2 regions of the Amycolatopsis alba DSM 44262 genome follow, and region 2 is predicted to be linked to the other one. Evidence: predicted binding sites of a transcription regulator. Region 2 holds the regulator's gene; the other holds the start of a gene.

Region 1 (7,845 bases), 910 kb from region 2:
GTCACCCGATGAGGTCCCGGTGACGTTGTCGACGCCGGTCAGCGGCGCCGAACCGGGGCTGACCAGCGAGTCGTCGTAAGCCAGTTCGTAAGTGCTGTTCGTCAGGTTGAGCTGCCAGACGCGGTTGTCACCCTTGGTGGTGAACCACGCGGTGTCGTTGGCGTAGTGCAGTCCTTCGCCGCCGTTGAACCGCTTCGCGCCGGACACCTGGTTGCGCGTGGCGGTGGGGGAGCCGTCGGGGTCGGGCACGTTCGCCCAGGTGAAGCTGCCAGAAGTGGCCGTACCCGCCTTCAGTACCTGCAGTGTTCCGGCGGAAAGGTCGCCCCAGGTCGTCGGGACGAAGCGGTAGAAACAGCCGTCCGTGGTGTCCTCGGTCAGGTAGACGACCTTGCGCACCGGGTCGGCCGCCGCGGCCTCGTGCTTGAACTTCCCCATCGCGGGCCGCTGGACGGCGGCCGAGGCAGGCCCGTTCGGCTGGCACTCGTAGACGAAGCCGAGGTCGATCTCCTCACAGGAAAGCCAAGTGTTCCAAGGAGTTTTGCCGCCCGCGCAGTTCTGGCGGGTGTTCGCCAGTACCCGGTGGGCGCCGGTGATCGTCCCGTTCGCGTCGAATTTGACCGCGCCGGCCCCGCCACCGGGGTTGATCTCCGAGTTCGACACGTAGATCCAGCCGCTGCCGTCGGCGAACACCGCGCCGCCGTCGGGCGCGTTGTGCCAGGTGTACGCGGTGCCCGCGACCTTCTGCCCGGACCGCGCGATGACGCGGCTGGTGAATCCCGCGGGCAGCTGGATCCCGTTCGCGTCGGCGGCCTGGAGCGCGCCGTACGGGCTGGGGCCGTTCTGCGCGGGCGCCGCCAAAGCCGTCCCCGACAGCCTGTTTCCGAACGCCGTGACGCCGGCGCCGACCACGGCCGCGCGCAGGAAATTCCGTCGCTTCACTCGTGCCTCCGCTGATGTGGTGGTGCGGGAAGGAGCGGAGGGGAGGTTACGGGCGGAACGGGACTTCCAGGTGAATTCGCGGCGTATTCGCCGGTGGTGGGGAACTTTCGTAGGGAACCTTCGCTCAGCACTATTTCCCGCGCTTTGCGGAGGCCCGGCACTTCGGCACCGCCGCGCTGTTCCGCGACGTCCAAAGCGAGGAGTATCCGATCGAGCGGCGCATATCCGCCATTGCGGTGGTGACGACGTCCGATCAGGTGGCGCCAGTCGGCGAGATGGTCGTCGAGTCCGGGCTCGCCAGGGACGGCCCGGAGCAGGACGATGAGCAGGACTCTCATCTGGTTTTCGTTGCCCGGCAACGTGTTCCTGGCCAAGGTGTCGGCAAGGGTGCTGCGGGACTGGCCGGTCGCGGCGGCCAGCGCGCGGATGCTGAGGCCGCTTCGGTCGCGGAGTTCGCGTAAACGCGCCATGAATTCCGATTCCGTGTTCATCGGCGCGCGTGTCCGGGCACTGTCCGGCCGAGGACGGCGCCGAACAGGGAGATCGCGATCCCCGCCGCGATCGGCGCGCTCGTACCGGTGAAGGTCAGCAGTGTGGTGAATGTGGTGAGAATGCTCAGGCAAACGATCTGACCGGCCGAAACGCACCGGCGCCTCGGCTGTGGGGAAGACAGGATTCCGTGACTCATGACCTTGCCCTCTCAAGGTTCAGCGGCCGCACCCGGCGGGGTGGCACGGAATATACGTTATCAAACCGTGATAGGGAGTTTAAGGGCGATTAATGTCCGGGTTCGTCCGGATCCGGAAATGCCGGGAGCCCCGGATCCTGGACGGATCCGGGGCTCCCGCTCGGGTCGTTACGCCTTACGCCGCCTGGGTGACCGGAGTGGACGCCGGGGCCAGCGCGATGTCCAGTACCTCGCGGACGTTCGCGACAGCGTGGACATCCAGCTGCGCCAGCACTTCGGCCGGGACGTCGTCGAGATCCGGCTCGTTGCGCTGCGGGATGATCACCGTCTTCATCCCGGCCCGGTGCGCGGCCAGCAGCTTCTGCTTGACCCCGCCGATCGGCAGCACGCGACCGGTCAGCGACACCTCACCGGTCATCGCGACGTCCGATTTCACGACGCGGCCCGAAAGCAGCGACGCCAGCGCGGTCGTCATCGTGATCCCGGCGCTCGGCCCGTCCTTGGGCACCGCGCCCGCGGGGACGTGCACGTGGATGCCGCGGTCCTTCAGGTCACCGACCGGGAGCTCCAGCTCCGCGCCGTGCGAGCGCAGGTACGACAACGCGATCTGCACCGACTCCTTCATCACGTCGCCCAGCTGACCGGTCAGGGCCAGCCCGGTCGAGCCGGATTCCGGATCCGCCAGCGACGCCTCGATGTAGAGGACGTCACCGCCGGCGCCGGTCACCGCCAGGCCGGTCGCCACGCCCGGCGTCGACGTGCGCTGGGTCGACGCGGGCAGCGAGGACTCCGGCAGGTGCCGAGGGCGGCCGAGGTAGGTTTCGAGCCCGTCGGCGTCGATCGTCAGCGGCAGCTCGACCTCGTCCAGCGCGACCTTGGTCGCCACCTTCCGCAGCACCTTCGCGATGGTCCGGTTCGCGTTGCGCACCCCGGCTTCCCGCGTGTACTCGGCGGCGATACGGCTGAACGCGCCGTCGGTCAGGATGACGTCGTCCTTGCCGAGGCCGGCGCGGTCCAGCTCGCGGGGGAGCAGGTGGTCGCGGGCGATGGTGACCTTCTCGTGCTCCGTGTAGCCGTCGAGGGTGACCAGCTCCATCCGGTCCAGCAGCGGGCCGGGGATGGTCTCGAGCGCGTTCGCCGTCGCGAGGAACACGACGTCGGACAGGTCCAGCTCGACCTCGAGGTAGTGGTCGCGGAACGTGTGGTTCTGCTCCGGGTCCAGCACCTCCAGCAGCGCGGCCGTCGGGTCGCCCCGGTAGTCGGCGCCGACCTTGTCGATCTCGTCGAGCAGCACGACCGGGTTCATCGACCCCGCTTCCTTGATGGCGCGGACGATCCGGCCGGGCAGCGCGCCGACATAGGTGCGGCGATGCCCGCGGATCTCGGCCTCGTCGCGGATGCCGCCCAGTGCGACGCGGACGAACTTGCGTCCCATCGCCTTCGCCACGGACTCGCCGAGCGAGGTCTTGCCGACTCCGGGAGGACCGGCGAGCGCGAGCACGGCGCCCGAACGCCGTCCACCGACCGGGCCGAGACCCGATTCGGCCCGGCGCTTGCGGACGGCCAGGTACTCGATGATGCGTTCCTTCACGTCGTCGAGACCGGCGTGATCGGCGTCGAGGATGTCGCGTGCGGCGGCGATGTCGTGGACGTCGGTGGTGCGCTCGTTCCACGGCAGTTCGAGGACGGTGTCCAGCCACGTGCGGATCCAGCCGCCCTCGGGGGACTGGTCCGAGGTCCGCTCCAGTTTGTCCACTTCGGACAGTGCGGCCTTCTTGACCGCGTCCGGCAGCTCGGCGGCCTCGACGCGGGCGCGGTAGTCGTCGTCGTTGGCGGTGCCGTCGAGTTCGCCCAGCTCCTTGCGGATCGCTTCGAGCTGGCGGCGCAGCAGGAACTCCTTCTGCTGCTTCTCCATGCCCTCCTGGACGTCCTTGCGGATGGTGTCGGTGACCTCCAGTTCGGCCAGCTGCTCGCGGCTCCATTCGAGGGCCTTTTCGAGCCGTGCCGAAACGTCGAGCGCGGAGAGCAATTCGAGCTTCTGCTCGGTGTTCAGGTACGACGAGTTGCCCGCGAGGTCGGCGAGCGCGGACGGATCCTCGACCTCCTGGACGGCGTCGATCATCTGCCAGCCGCCGCGCTGCTGGAGGATCGCGAGGACGACGCTCTTGTACTCGGACGCGAGCGTCGCCGAGTTGTCGTCGGTGGTCTCGGTGGCGACCTCGGCGTGGACCCAGCGGGCGGCGCCGGGACCGTCGGCGATGCGGCCGACGACGGCGCGGCGGGTACCGCGCAGCAGCACCGCGGTCTTGCCGCCGGGCACGCGCCCGATGCGCTCGACGGTCGCGATGGTGCCGAGCCCGGCGTACTCGCCGTGGACGCGGGGGACGATCAGCACCTCGGCCTTGGTGGCGGCGCTGGACCTGATCCCTGGGAAGGAAGCCTGGGCAGGCGTGTTGGCCTGGGCGGACTCCACCGCGGCGCGCGTCTCCGTGTCGGCGAGGTCGAGCGGGACGATCATGCCCGGCAGCACGACGTCGTCATCGAGCGGGAGGACGGGCAGGAGGCGGTTGTCGGTCATCTGTGCACTCCTCGGTTAGTTGAGTCTGCCTAGCTCAACTCTCCGATCGACCCGTTTGTTTCCTCCTCGCGTTCGCCGTCAGCGATCACCCACCCCTCCGACCTCTCCGCCCAAAGGCATCGAGATTAGCCCGCTAAAGTCGATACGGTGCGGGAAGAGGTCGGAGGTCAGGGGTGGGTGGCGACACCGCACCAGGCGAACGGCCGGGCGCCTTCCTCGTCCCGCCGCAGCTCCCGGACCGGCCGCCACTCGGGCAGGTGGACGACGCCGGGCTCCAGCAGCGGCCAGTCCCCGAAGAGCGGCTCGATGTCTTCGCGGTCCCGCATCCACACCGGGTTGCTCGTCTGCCGGTACTGCTCGACCATCCAGCGCAGCCCGTCGGCGTCCTCGCCGGTCTGGCCGCCGAAGCTCATATGCGAAATCCCCAGCCAGCTGCCCGGCGCCAGCGCGTTCCGATAGGTCGCGACGAGCGCGGGCGGATCGTCGTGCGGCCCGGCGAAATGCAGCACGGCCATCATCATCAGGCAGACGGGCTGCGAGAAGTCGATCAGCCGCAGCGTCTCCGGATGCCGCAGGACGTCCTTCGGCCGTCGCATGTCCGCCTGGACGATCCCGGCCCAGTCGGTCGCCTCATGCCGTTCGAGGATCAGCTCCGCGTGCGCCACCGCCACCGGCTCGTAGTCGACGTACACGACCTTCGCCTCTTCGCCGGGCGCCAGTTCGTCCCGGACGATCTCGTGCACGTTCCCGGCTGTCGGGACACCGGAACCCAGATCGACGAACTGCCGGATCCCGGCGTCCAGCGCCGCGCGCACGACGCGGTTCATGAACTCGCGGTTGTGCCGCGCGCCCGGTTTCACCCAGCGCCACTGCCGTTCCAGCCGCCGCGCGAACTCCCGGTCGACCGCCCAGTTGTGGGTCCCGCCGAGAAACCAATCGTAGATCCTCGCCGCGGACGGTTTTTCGGTGTCGACCCCGGTCGGCGCCACCGGGGCCGTTTCATCGTCCCTGGTCACAGAACCCCCCTGATCTTCCAGGACCGAGCCTATCGGGATCGGTACACCGCCGGTCGCCGTTGCCAGTACGTCCAGAGCGGCCGATAGCCCTGCCCGTACCAGAACGGCGTCGACCGCGGATTGGCCAGCGCGTGGTGCAGCAGCACGACTTCGGTCCCGCATTCGTCGAAGACCTGGTGCGCGTGCGCGGCGAGCGCCGATCCCACCCCGCTCGACCGCGCCGGTTCGGCGACCGCCAGCGACGACAGGTAACCGACCCGCTCGGCCGCGACCCGGTGGCCGATCCACGATGTCTCGCCGGGGAACTGCACCCGCACCATGCCCAGCGGACGTCCGTACAGCTCGGCGATCCACAACGTCGGATTTTCCCGCCCCAGCTGTTTCGACAGGTCCGCCGTGATCGCTTCCTCCGCGCCCTCGCGCAAAGTGACGGAACCGAACTGCGCGTCATAGCGCTGCAATTCCAGTTCGAGTCCGACGGCGGTTTCGAGATCATCCGCTTCGGCGGGCCGGATGTGCACGCCGGGTGTGGCGGGCGGCCCCGTCACGGCGAGCCGGTCGGCCGGGCGGACCGCGATCACCAGCACCGGAGCGAATCCTCGGCGCAGCAATTCGGCCGAGCCGGGCGAATCCCGGCTGGGCCGCACCACGGTCGCCGCCGTTTCGGCATCCCCAGGTGGGGCGACCGCCTTCAGATGTTCATCCCATCGGGTGAGTAATGCGTCAAGGGCCGCTTCCGGACGAGGGCCGGTGAGCCGGGCTTCGAGGCGATGCTCGACGAGGGCCCGCCACGGAGAGTCAACAGAATCGGGGCCTGCTTCGGTCCGTACCGACAATCCGGCGGCGACCGAGTCGCCTGCTGTCGCGGAGAGTGACACGGCGCCCTCGACAGGCTCCAGTGCAGGCATTTCCGGGAGCAGGGCGTCCACGGTGGCGAGCCGCTCGGTATGCCCGGCGGCGATGGCGTGGCTATTCATACGACTATTCAAGCCCCTACTGACGGGTCCGCCGGGAACTTCACGAGATTGGCTCCGCCGTGCCGCCAGGTGACTTCCGGTAGTCGGAAGGAACGCGAATATCGCTCCCATTTCACCCCTTGGTCCACGCAGGTCAGCGCGACGCGCCCATTGTTAACCCTGGGGTGATCTCATACTGTCTCGAATGGGACTTGGGTACGCCCTCCGGGGTACTGTATTGCCCTCGTCCCCGAGGTCGCGGTAGGACAAGACCGGTTGGGCAGCCGGGAAGGAAGGTCGGATGCCGGACACGAACGGCAGGCCCGTGAGCGCCGCACAGGCGGCAGCGGGCAAGGGAGGCGCCGTTACGGAGGCTCGTACCGACGAGCGACGGTTCCGCGTCTACACCTTCGCGGTACTCACCATGGGCATCGCCGCCGCGGCCGCCGTCAGCCTGTGGCTGGACTTCGAGGCCTCGGACGATCTGTTGTGGATCGGGCCGATCCTCGCGCTCGCGTTCCTCCTCGCCGAACAGCTCGGGATCAACGTCGACGTCCGCAGCGGTATCTCGTGGACGATCTCGTTCACCGAGATCCCGCTGGTCATCGGATTCTTCGTCGCACCTTTCGAAGTCGTCCTCGCCGCGCATCTCGCGGCGGGCATCGGAACCCTGCTGGCCCGCAAGGTCGCGGGCCGCGTCCTCTACAACGCCGGCGCCTTCCTGCTGGAGATCACCGGCGCGTTCGCCGTGGCAGGACTGGTGAAACAGGCCTCCGGCGCCCACGACATGACGTGGATCGCCGCGCTGGCAGGCACTTTGACCGCGCCGCTGGTCAGCACGCTGCTCGCGCTCGCCGCCGTCCGCGTGCTGCGCCGACGCATGCGCGTCAGCACCGCGATCCGGCTGACCGGCCGCATCCTCGTCGTCGGCTTCGTCAACGCCTCGGTCGGTCTTTCCGGTTATTTGGTCATTTCCGGTACGCCGAAGGCCTGGCCGCTCGTGCTGGCCGTCTTCCTCGGACTGACCGCGCTGTACTGGGCGTACTCCGATCTGCTCCGCGAACAGCGCGACATGGAAGCGCTGTCCGACGTCAGCCTGATGGTCGCGCGATCCGGCCAGCAGGCCGCCGCGCGTCCCGCCGGGCGGGCCGACGAACTCGTCGGCGGCGTCGACGTCCGCGAGTGGGCGACCATCGCCGAACGCATCAAGGACCAGCTGGCCGCCGGCCGTGTCGTGCTCAGGCTGCGGCTGGAACCCAAGGACACCATGCGCATGGTCGTCGCGGGTGACGAACTGCCACCCGTCGACCCGGCCGCCGACGACCCGCTGTTGCGCCTGCCCGGCGCGCACGTCCGGCACTTCCGGATCACCGAAGCCAATCCCGACGTCCGCTCCGCGTTGCTCGACCGCGGCGCGCAGGAGGCGCTGGTCGTACCGCTGCGGAGCGCGAACCAGCTCCTCGGCGTCGTCGAAGCGCACGACAGGCTGTCCCGCTGGCGCGGTTTCGGCAAGTACGACGTCCAGCTGCTCGGCACCATGGCCAGCCACCTCGCGACGTCGCTGGACAACCGGCGCCTGCTCGCGACCCTGCGCCACGACGCCTACCACGACCCGCTGACCGGCCTCCTCAACCGGCCGGGCTTCCGCCAGGTCGCCAAGGAACCGTT
Region 2 (7,845 bases):
CGATCCGGGTCGACGTCCCGGTCGGCGGGGTCACGCTCCGCGTCGAGGACGGCGCGCCGGTCTCGCTGCGCCGCCAAGTGACTTACACCGGAAAGAATCCCGGCAAGACGCACAGCGTCGAGAACGGCACGCTGGTCCTCGGCGGCTGCAGCCAGTGCGGCGTGGACTACGAGGTCGTGGTTCCGCGTGAGCTGGCGATCACCGGCGGCATCGGCACCGGCAAGATCTCCCTCGCCCGCGTGGCCTCGGTCGACCTGCGCGGTGAAGTCGGCGACCTGAGGGTCGAGAACTCGTCGGGCCCGGTGCGACTGACCACCGGCACCGGCGACATCGAGGTCGGGCTCGCGAAGCCCGGTGCCGTGACCGCGAACGCGGAGGTCGGCAAGGTCACCGTCGTCGTCCCGGACGGCTCGTACCAGGTCCGCGCGAAGTCGGAGATCGGCACGGTCGACACCGCCGGTGTGCGCCAGGACGCGGCTTCGGCGAACGTCCTGGACCTCAAGTCCGGCACCGGCTCGATCACGGTGAAGCCCGCATGAAGGTGCTCGCGACGGTCGCCGCGCTGACCCTGCTGCCGCTTTCCGCGCTGCCCGCGTCGGCCGCGCCCCGGCTCGACTGGAAGCCGTGCGCGACCGAGTACGCGCCGACGCTGGAATGCGCGAACCTCCAGGTGAACGGGACGATCTCGATCGCGCTGGCGAAACTGCCCGCGACCGATCCCGCGCGCCGCGTCGGCTCGCTGCTGACGAACCCCGGCGGTCCCGGCGGCTCGGGGGTCACCGTGCTCAAGTACGGCGGCCGCGGTTTCGCGCTGGACAAACCGGAAACGGCCGAACTGCGGCAGCGCTTCGACGTCATCGGGTTCGACCCGCGCGGCGTCGGCGACAGCAGGCCCGCGATCACCTGCGGGCCGGAGCTGCACGATCCCGCGATCGGCCTCTTCCCGCGAAGCCGCGAGGAGTACGACAAGCTCATCGCGCACAACCGTGCTTCGGGCAACGAGTGTCTCAAGCGGACCGGGCCCGAGTTGTCCTCTGTGGACACTTGGCACGCGGCGGACGACGTCGAGTCGATCCGGGTCGCCCTCGGCGAGCCGAAGGTGAACTGGCTCGGTGTCTCCTATGGTTCCGAACTCGGTGCCGTGTATGCGGAAAAGTATCCGGCGCGCGTCCGCGTGATGGTGCTCGACGGCGCCATCGACCATTCGCGCCCGACGCGGCTGGCCGTCCTCGACGAGGCCATCGCGACCGAAGGCGCGCTCAAGGACTTCGCGAAGTGGTGCACGACGTCGGCGGATTGCGCGCTTCGCGGCAAGGACGTCCTCGCCACCTACGACAAGCTCATGGCGACACCGGGCGGTGTCCCGTCGAAGGAACTCGGCCGGAACGTGACCGCCGAGGAAATGGCGTCCGGTGTCTACGGCTCGCTCATCCTTCCCGCCTTCTGGCCGGAACTGGCGAAGGGGATCGCCACCGCGACGACGGGGAACGCGGACGGACTGCTGCCCTATTCGCAGCTGGACCCGTCCTACGGCGCGTACCGGGCGATCGGCTGCCACGACTTCGGCCCGGCCCACACGTCGTACGCCGACATGCGGCTGATGCAGGGCCTGGTGAAGACGGTCGCCCCGCACAGCTGGCGGTATTCGGAGTTCTGGGACATCACGAGCGGGTGCGCCGGCTGGCCGGTCGCCCCGGCGTACCTCCCACGGCCGCAGAAAATACGGGGCGCGGCGCCGATCCTCGTGGTCGGCGGCGAACACGATCCGGCGACGCCACTCGTCTGGGCGAAGGGGCTCGCGCGGAACATCGAGAACTCGACGTTGCTGGTCGACGCCGGGTACGGGCACACGGGGCTGCTCAACTCGGCCTGCGTGCGCACCGAAGAGGTGAAGTACCTGGTGAGCGGGCTCACACCCGCTCCGGGCACGGTCTGCCGGTAGCACGGGAACAAGACGCCCGTGTCGCACGTTGAGCCGGGTACAAGGTTGAGTGCGGTCGACTCAAGTCCGGCTTGACGGAGACGCATCATCCCGATAGAACTTGCGTGGCACCCACTCAAGGTGGGGGCGAACGTGCAGGTCAAGAACTAGCAGGAGGATCACACCATGGCGCGAGCGGTCGGCATCGACCTCGGCACGACCAACTCGGTCGTCGCTGTCCTTGAGGGCGGCGAGCCGACGGTCATCGCCAACTCGGAAGGTTCACGCACCACCCCCTCGATCGTCGCCTTCGCCAAGAACGGTGAAGTGCTGACCGGTCAGCCGGCGAAGAACCAGGCGGTGACGAACGTCGACCGGACCATCCGGTCGGTCAAGCGGCACGTCGGTACCGACTGGAAGACCGAGATCGACGGCAAGGCCTACACCTCGCAGGAGATCAGCGCCCGTGTGCTGATGAAGCTCAAGCGCGACGCCGAGGCGTACCTGGGCGAGACCATCACCGACGCGGTCATCACCGTCCCCGCCTACTTCGAGGACGCGCAGCGGCAGGCCACCAAGGAGGCCGGGCAGATCGCCGGCCTGAACGTGCTCCGCATCGTCAACGAGCCCACCGCGGCCGCGCTGGCGTACGGCCTCGACAAGGGCGAGAAGGAACAGACCATCCTGGTCTTCGACCTCGGTGGCGGCACGTTCGACGTCTCGCTGCTGGAGATCGGCGAGGGCGTCGTCGAGGTCCGCGCGACCTCCGGTGACAACCACCTCGGCGGTGACGACTGGGACGAGCGCATCGTCACCTGGCTGGTCGACAAGTTCAAGGCCTCCAGCGGCATCGACCTCACCAAGGACAAGATGGCGCTGCAGCGCATCCGTGAGGCGGCCGAGAAGGCGAAGATCGAGCTGTCCAGCTCGAACTCCGCGGGCATCAACCTGCCGTACATCACCGTCGACTCGGACAAGAACCCGCTGTTCCTCGACGAGCAGCTCTCCCGCGCCGAGTTCCAGAAGATCACCTCGGACCTGCTCGAGCGCACCCGCAAGCCGTTCAACAACGTCATCCGTGACGCCGGTGTCGCCGTCGGCGACATCGACCACGTCGTGCTCGTGGGTGGTTCCACCCGCATGCCCGCCGTGTCGGACCTGGTCAAGGAGCTGACCGGCGGCCGCGAGCCGAACAAGGGCGTGAACCCGGACGAGGTCGTCGCCGTCGGCGCCGCGCTGCAGGCCGGTGTGCTCAAGGGCGAGGTCAAGGACGTCCTGCTGCTCGACGTGACCCCGCTTTCGCTGGGCATCGAGACCAAGGGCGGCGTGTTCACCAAGCTCATCGAGCGCAACACCACGATCCCGACCAAGCGTTCGGAGATCTTCTCCACCGCGGACGACAACCAGCCGTCGGTGCAGATCCAGGTGTTCCAGGGTGAGCGCGAGATCGCGGCGCACAACAAGAAGCTCGGCATGTTCGAGCTGACCGGTCTCCCGCCCGCCCCGCGTGGCGTGCCGCAGATCGAGGTCACCTTCGACATCGACGCCAACGGCATCGTGCACGTCCTCGCGAAGGACCTCGGCACGAACAAGGAGCAGTCGATGACGATCACCGGTGGCTCCGCGCTGCCGAAGGACGACATCGAGCGCATGGTCAAGGACGCCGAGGCGCACGCCGAGGAGGACAAGCAGCGCCGCGAGGAGGCGGAGACCCGCAACCAGGCGGAGACGCTGGTCTACCAGACCGAGAAGTTCGTCAAGGACAACGAGGACAAGCTGCCCGAGGAGCTCAAGGGCAAGGTGAAGTCCGCGATCGACGAGGCCAACGAGGCGCTCAAGGGCACCGACTCGGCGAAGATCCGCGAGTCCATCGAGAAGCTGAACACCGCTTCGCAGGAGCTGGGCACCGCGCTCTACGCCAACGCCACCCCCGGTGCCGAAGGTGCCGCCGGTGAAGGCGCTGCCGGTGCGGCCGGTGCGGGCGCCGGTTCCCAGGCCAAGGCGGACGACGTGGTCGACGCCGAGATCGTCGAAGAGGACGAGAAGGACAAGAAGTGACGGGACGCTACGACGAATCCGAGGGCCGTGGCCCGGAGGAGCCGGTGGTCGTGCGGGACCGTAGGCGGATCGATCCGCTGACCGGTGAGGTCCGTCCGGCCACCCCGGCCGCCGAGCCCCAGGACGGCCCGAAGCACGCCGCCCCGGCCGAAGAACCCGCTTTGCCGACGGAGCCGGCGCCCGCGACCCACGCGGGCCCCGGCCTCGGGGACTCCATCGTGGACGATTCGGTGTCGGTGGCCACCGGCCTGGAGAAGGAGCTGGCGGAACGCACCGCCGACCTCCAGCGTCTCCAGGCGGAGTACGCCAACTACCGCAAGCGCGTGGACCGTGACCGTGAACAGGTCGTCACCGGCGCCAAGGCGACGGTCGTCGCCGACCTGCTCCCGCTGCTCGACGACCTCGAGCGCGCGGAGCAGCACGGCGATCTGACGGGTGCGTTCAAGGCGGTCGGCGAGAAGCTGGTCGGGAGCCTGCAGCGATCGGGGCTCGAGCCGTTCGGCGCCGAGGGCGAGGAGTTCGACCCCAGCGTCCACGAGGCCGTCCAGCACAGCACCTCGCCGGACGTCGCCGGACCGACGGTCACCACGGTCATGCGCCGCGGTTACCGCTTCGGCGAGCGTGTGCTGCGCGCGGCGCTGGTCGGGGTCACCGATCACGAGCCGGGCGCCGCTCCCGCGCCGGCGGCGCAGGACGCCCCGGTGGACCCGCCCGTCGGCGGCGAGCTGCCGCTCGAGGGCGAACTTTTCGATGAGAACAACCGCTGATCGGCGATACGGCGTGAAAGGAGGAGACGTTCGGTGAGTGCACGGGAATGGATCGGTAAGGACTTCTACCGTGAGCTGGGCGTCTCCTCCGACGCCACCGCGGACGAGATCAAGAAGGCCTATCGCAAACTGGCCAAGGAGAACCACCCCGACGCCAACGCGGGCAACGCGGAGGCCGAGAAGAAGTTCAAGGCGGTTTCCGAGGCGTACGGCGTTCTTTCCGACACGTCCAAGCGCAAGGAGTACGACGAGGCTCGCCGCCTCTTCGGCTCCGGCGGTCCGGGTGGCTTCGGCTTCCCCGGCGGCGGTGGCGGAAGCGGCGGCTTCGACGTCGGCGACATCTTCGGCCAGGCGGGCCAGCAGCAGGGCGGCTTCGGCGGTCTCGGCGACATCCTCGGTGGTCTTTTCGGCCGCCGCGGCGCCGCGGCCGGTGCCACGGCCAACCGGCCGCAGCGCGGCGCGGACGTGGAGACCGACGTCCGGATCGACTTCACCGAGGCGGTCAAGGGCGCGACCCTGCCGCTGCGGCTGTCGAGCCCGGCGACCTGTTCCACCTGCGGCGGGAACGGCGCGAAACCGGGGACTTCCCCGAGGACGTGTTCGACCTGTCAGGGCAGCGGGCTGGTCAGCCGGAGCCAGGGCGCGTTCGCGTTCTCCGAGCCGTGCCGCGACTGCCGCGGCCGCGGCACGATCATCGACGACCCCTGCCCGGAATGCGCGGGCGAGGGCGTCAGCACCCGCACCCGCACGCTGACCGTGCGGATCCCGCCGGGCGTCGCCGACGACCAGCGGATCCGGCTGGCGGGCCAGGGCGAACCGGGCAAGGGTGGCGCGCAGCCGGGCGATCTGTACGTCCGCGTGCACGTCGCGCCGCACGCGGTGTTCGGGCGCCAGGACCTCGACCTGACGATCACCGTGCCGGTGTCCTTCGCGGAACTGGCCCTCGGCGGCACGATCACCGTGCCGACGCTGGAGGGCAAGGTCTCGCTGAAGGTGCCGCAGGGTACGGCGAGCGGTCGCGTGCTTCGCGTGCGCGGCAAGGGAATCGCGAAGCGGGACGGCTCGCAGGGCGACCTGCTGGTCACCCTGCAGGCGGCCATTCCGGCCAAGTTGGACGACAAGGCCCGTGAAGCGCTGGAGGCCTACGCGGAGGCCATGTCCGAGCACGACCCACGACCGGAGATCACCGAACTTCTCGAAGGCAGGTGAGCACGATGTTCGGCGCGCTGCCGCACGGTGCGGACGAGGACACCCCGGTGTTCGTCATTTCGGTGGCGGCGCAGCTGTCCGGCCTGCACGCGCAGACCCTGCGGTCCTACGACCGCCAGGGTCTCGTGTCGCCGGGCCGGACCTCCGGTGGTGGCCGCCGGTACTCCATGCGGGACATCGCGTTGCTCCGCGAGGTGCAGCGACTGTCCCAAGAGGACGGTGTCAACCTCGCGGGCATCAAGCGGATCATCGAGCTGGAGAACCAGGTCGACGCCCTCCGGGCGCGGATCGCCGAACTGACCGAAGAGCTCACGGCGGCGTATGTCACCGCCGAGCAGACGGCCGCGGCCGTGCACGCCTCCTACCGCAAGGACCTCGTCACGCTGCGGCAGCAGACGGCACTGGTGGTCTGGAAACCCAAGAAACGGTCGTGAGTGGCAAGTCGCGTTATCGAGGGGCAAGGCGCGAACGGGTCGAGCTCGGCTGCTCGTGCCTCTTCGGGCTTCGGGGTGTCGTGAAAGCCACTTTCGGGATATCAGATGTCGCGAAAGTGGCTTTCGCGACACCCGGCCCAGCGCGACAGGTGAGAGCCGCTGGGAGCTGATGTCGTGAAAGCCACTTTCGCAACGTTGAAGGTTGTGAAAGTGGCTTTCACAACGCTTCCGGCGAGGCCACCAGGCGTTGACTGGCCGTCCGACAGGACAGCTTCGCCTACCCCTCGATAGTCCTCTGATCGCCCGGACGCCGGGGCGATCAGAGGACTGATTGCGCTATTGGCCGGGGACCAGGGCCCGGATCTGCTGGACCTCGCCGGTCCGTGAGTCCATGATCCGCTGGGCCAGCGCCTTCGAGCCTGGGTTCTTGCCGTCCTTCAGTTCGGTCCTCGCCAACGCGACCCCGTTGTGCTGGTGCGCGACGAAGATGTCGGCGACGTCCAGGGTGAACTCCGAACCATCCTTTTTGGACAGTGCGGCGAGCAGGCCCTTGTCGGTGAGCCCGTCGCCACCGTGATGGTGGTGCGCGTTCGGGTCCATCGAGCCCGTCTCGGGTTTGCCCCAGTTCTTCAGCCAGTTCCGCATGTCGGTGCTCTCGGTCTGCTGCGTCGCCTCGATGGCGGCCGCGAGATCCTTGAGCTCCTGCTTCTGCGCCTGCTTGGTCTTCACCAGTTTGACGATCTCCACGCCCTGGTCGTTGTGGGCGAGCATCATCTGCAGGAACATCACGTCGGCGTCGTTGTACTCGGCGGACGCCGGTGCGCCCGAGGCGGGGACCGGGGAGAGCGGGGCACCGGCGGTGGTGGGTGAGCCATCACCGGCACCGCAGCCCGCGAGGGCCACGAGACCGGCGACGAGAACGAGGGCCAGCTTCACTGGCGTGTCCACAGTGCGGGGGTGTTCGGCGGTTCCCAGCCCTGGATCGCCGTATGCGCCAGCTGGCAGCGGTAGGTCGCGCCGTCGTAGGTCACCGTGCTGCCGACCGTGTAGGCCGTCCCGGCGGCCCAGGTGCCACCGGTGGGCGGGTTGGTGGTGCTGCTCGGCGGATTCGACGTCGACGGCGGGTTGCTGGTGGTCGGCGGATTGCTGGTGGGCGGGTTGCCACCGCCGATCTGCAGGTCGATGCAGCTGTAGAAGGCCATCGGAGTGTCCGCGATGTTCCAGATGGCGAGGACCTTCTGCCGTCCGCTGAAGCCGTTCAGGCTGACCGTGTGGGACGTCGGGTCCTTCGGCGCGGAGTTGTTCCCGCTGATGTCGGCGATCTTGGTGCCGCCGATGTAGTACTCGTAGTTCGTGGTCCGGTGGTAGGCGGTGAACTTCCAGTTGAAGGTCACGCTGTTGCCGACCGAGGCGGCTGGCCAGGACTTCGACTCGTCGTTGAGCTCGGCGAATCCCG

Evidence for each region. The regulator HspR, encoded in region 2, represses chaperone genes until heat shock. The targets are predictions, from matches to a motif close to ANNTTGAGTNNNNNNNACTCAANNT.
Region 1: a site for HspR is predicted at 4,222-4,246, ahead of lon (endopeptidase La). Genes of this name have one in related genera too.

Annotation. Positions count from the first base shown of each region.
Region 1 covers NZ_KB913032.1:4,401,980-4,409,824, forward strand. The annotation lists gene AMYAL_RS0121030 (alkaline phosphatase PhoX) at 1-939, opposite strand, end outside; gene AMYAL_RS49275 (helix-turn-helix domain-containing protein) at 936-1,430, opposite strand; gene AMYAL_RS0121040 (hypothetical protein) at 1,427-1,627, opposite strand; gene lon (endopeptidase La) at 1,803-4,205, opposite strand; gene AMYAL_RS0121050 (SAM-dependent methyltransferase) at 4,373-5,221, opposite strand; gene AMYAL_RS0121055 (GNAT family N-acetyltransferase) at 5,251-6,198, opposite strand; gene AMYAL_RS0121060 (putative bifunctional diguanylate cyclase/phosphodiesterase) at 6,479-7,845, shown strand, end outside.
Region 2 covers NZ_KB913032.1:3,494,275-3,502,119, reverse strand. The annotation lists gene AMYAL_RS0116555 (DUF4097 family beta strand repeat-containing protein) at 1-539, shown strand, start outside; gene AMYAL_RS0116550 (alpha/beta hydrolase) at 536-1,942, shown strand; gene dnaK (molecular chaperone DnaK) at 2,108-3,979, shown strand; gene grpE (nucleotide exchange factor GrpE) at 3,976-4,746, shown strand; gene dnaJ (molecular chaperone DnaJ) at 4,780-5,955, shown strand; gene AMYAL_RS0116530 (heat shock protein transcriptional repressor HspR) at 5,961-6,389, shown strand; gene AMYAL_RS0116525 (DUF305 domain-containing protein) at 6,726-7,325, opposite strand; gene AMYAL_RS0116520 (lytic polysaccharide monooxygenase) at 7,322-7,845, opposite strand, start outside.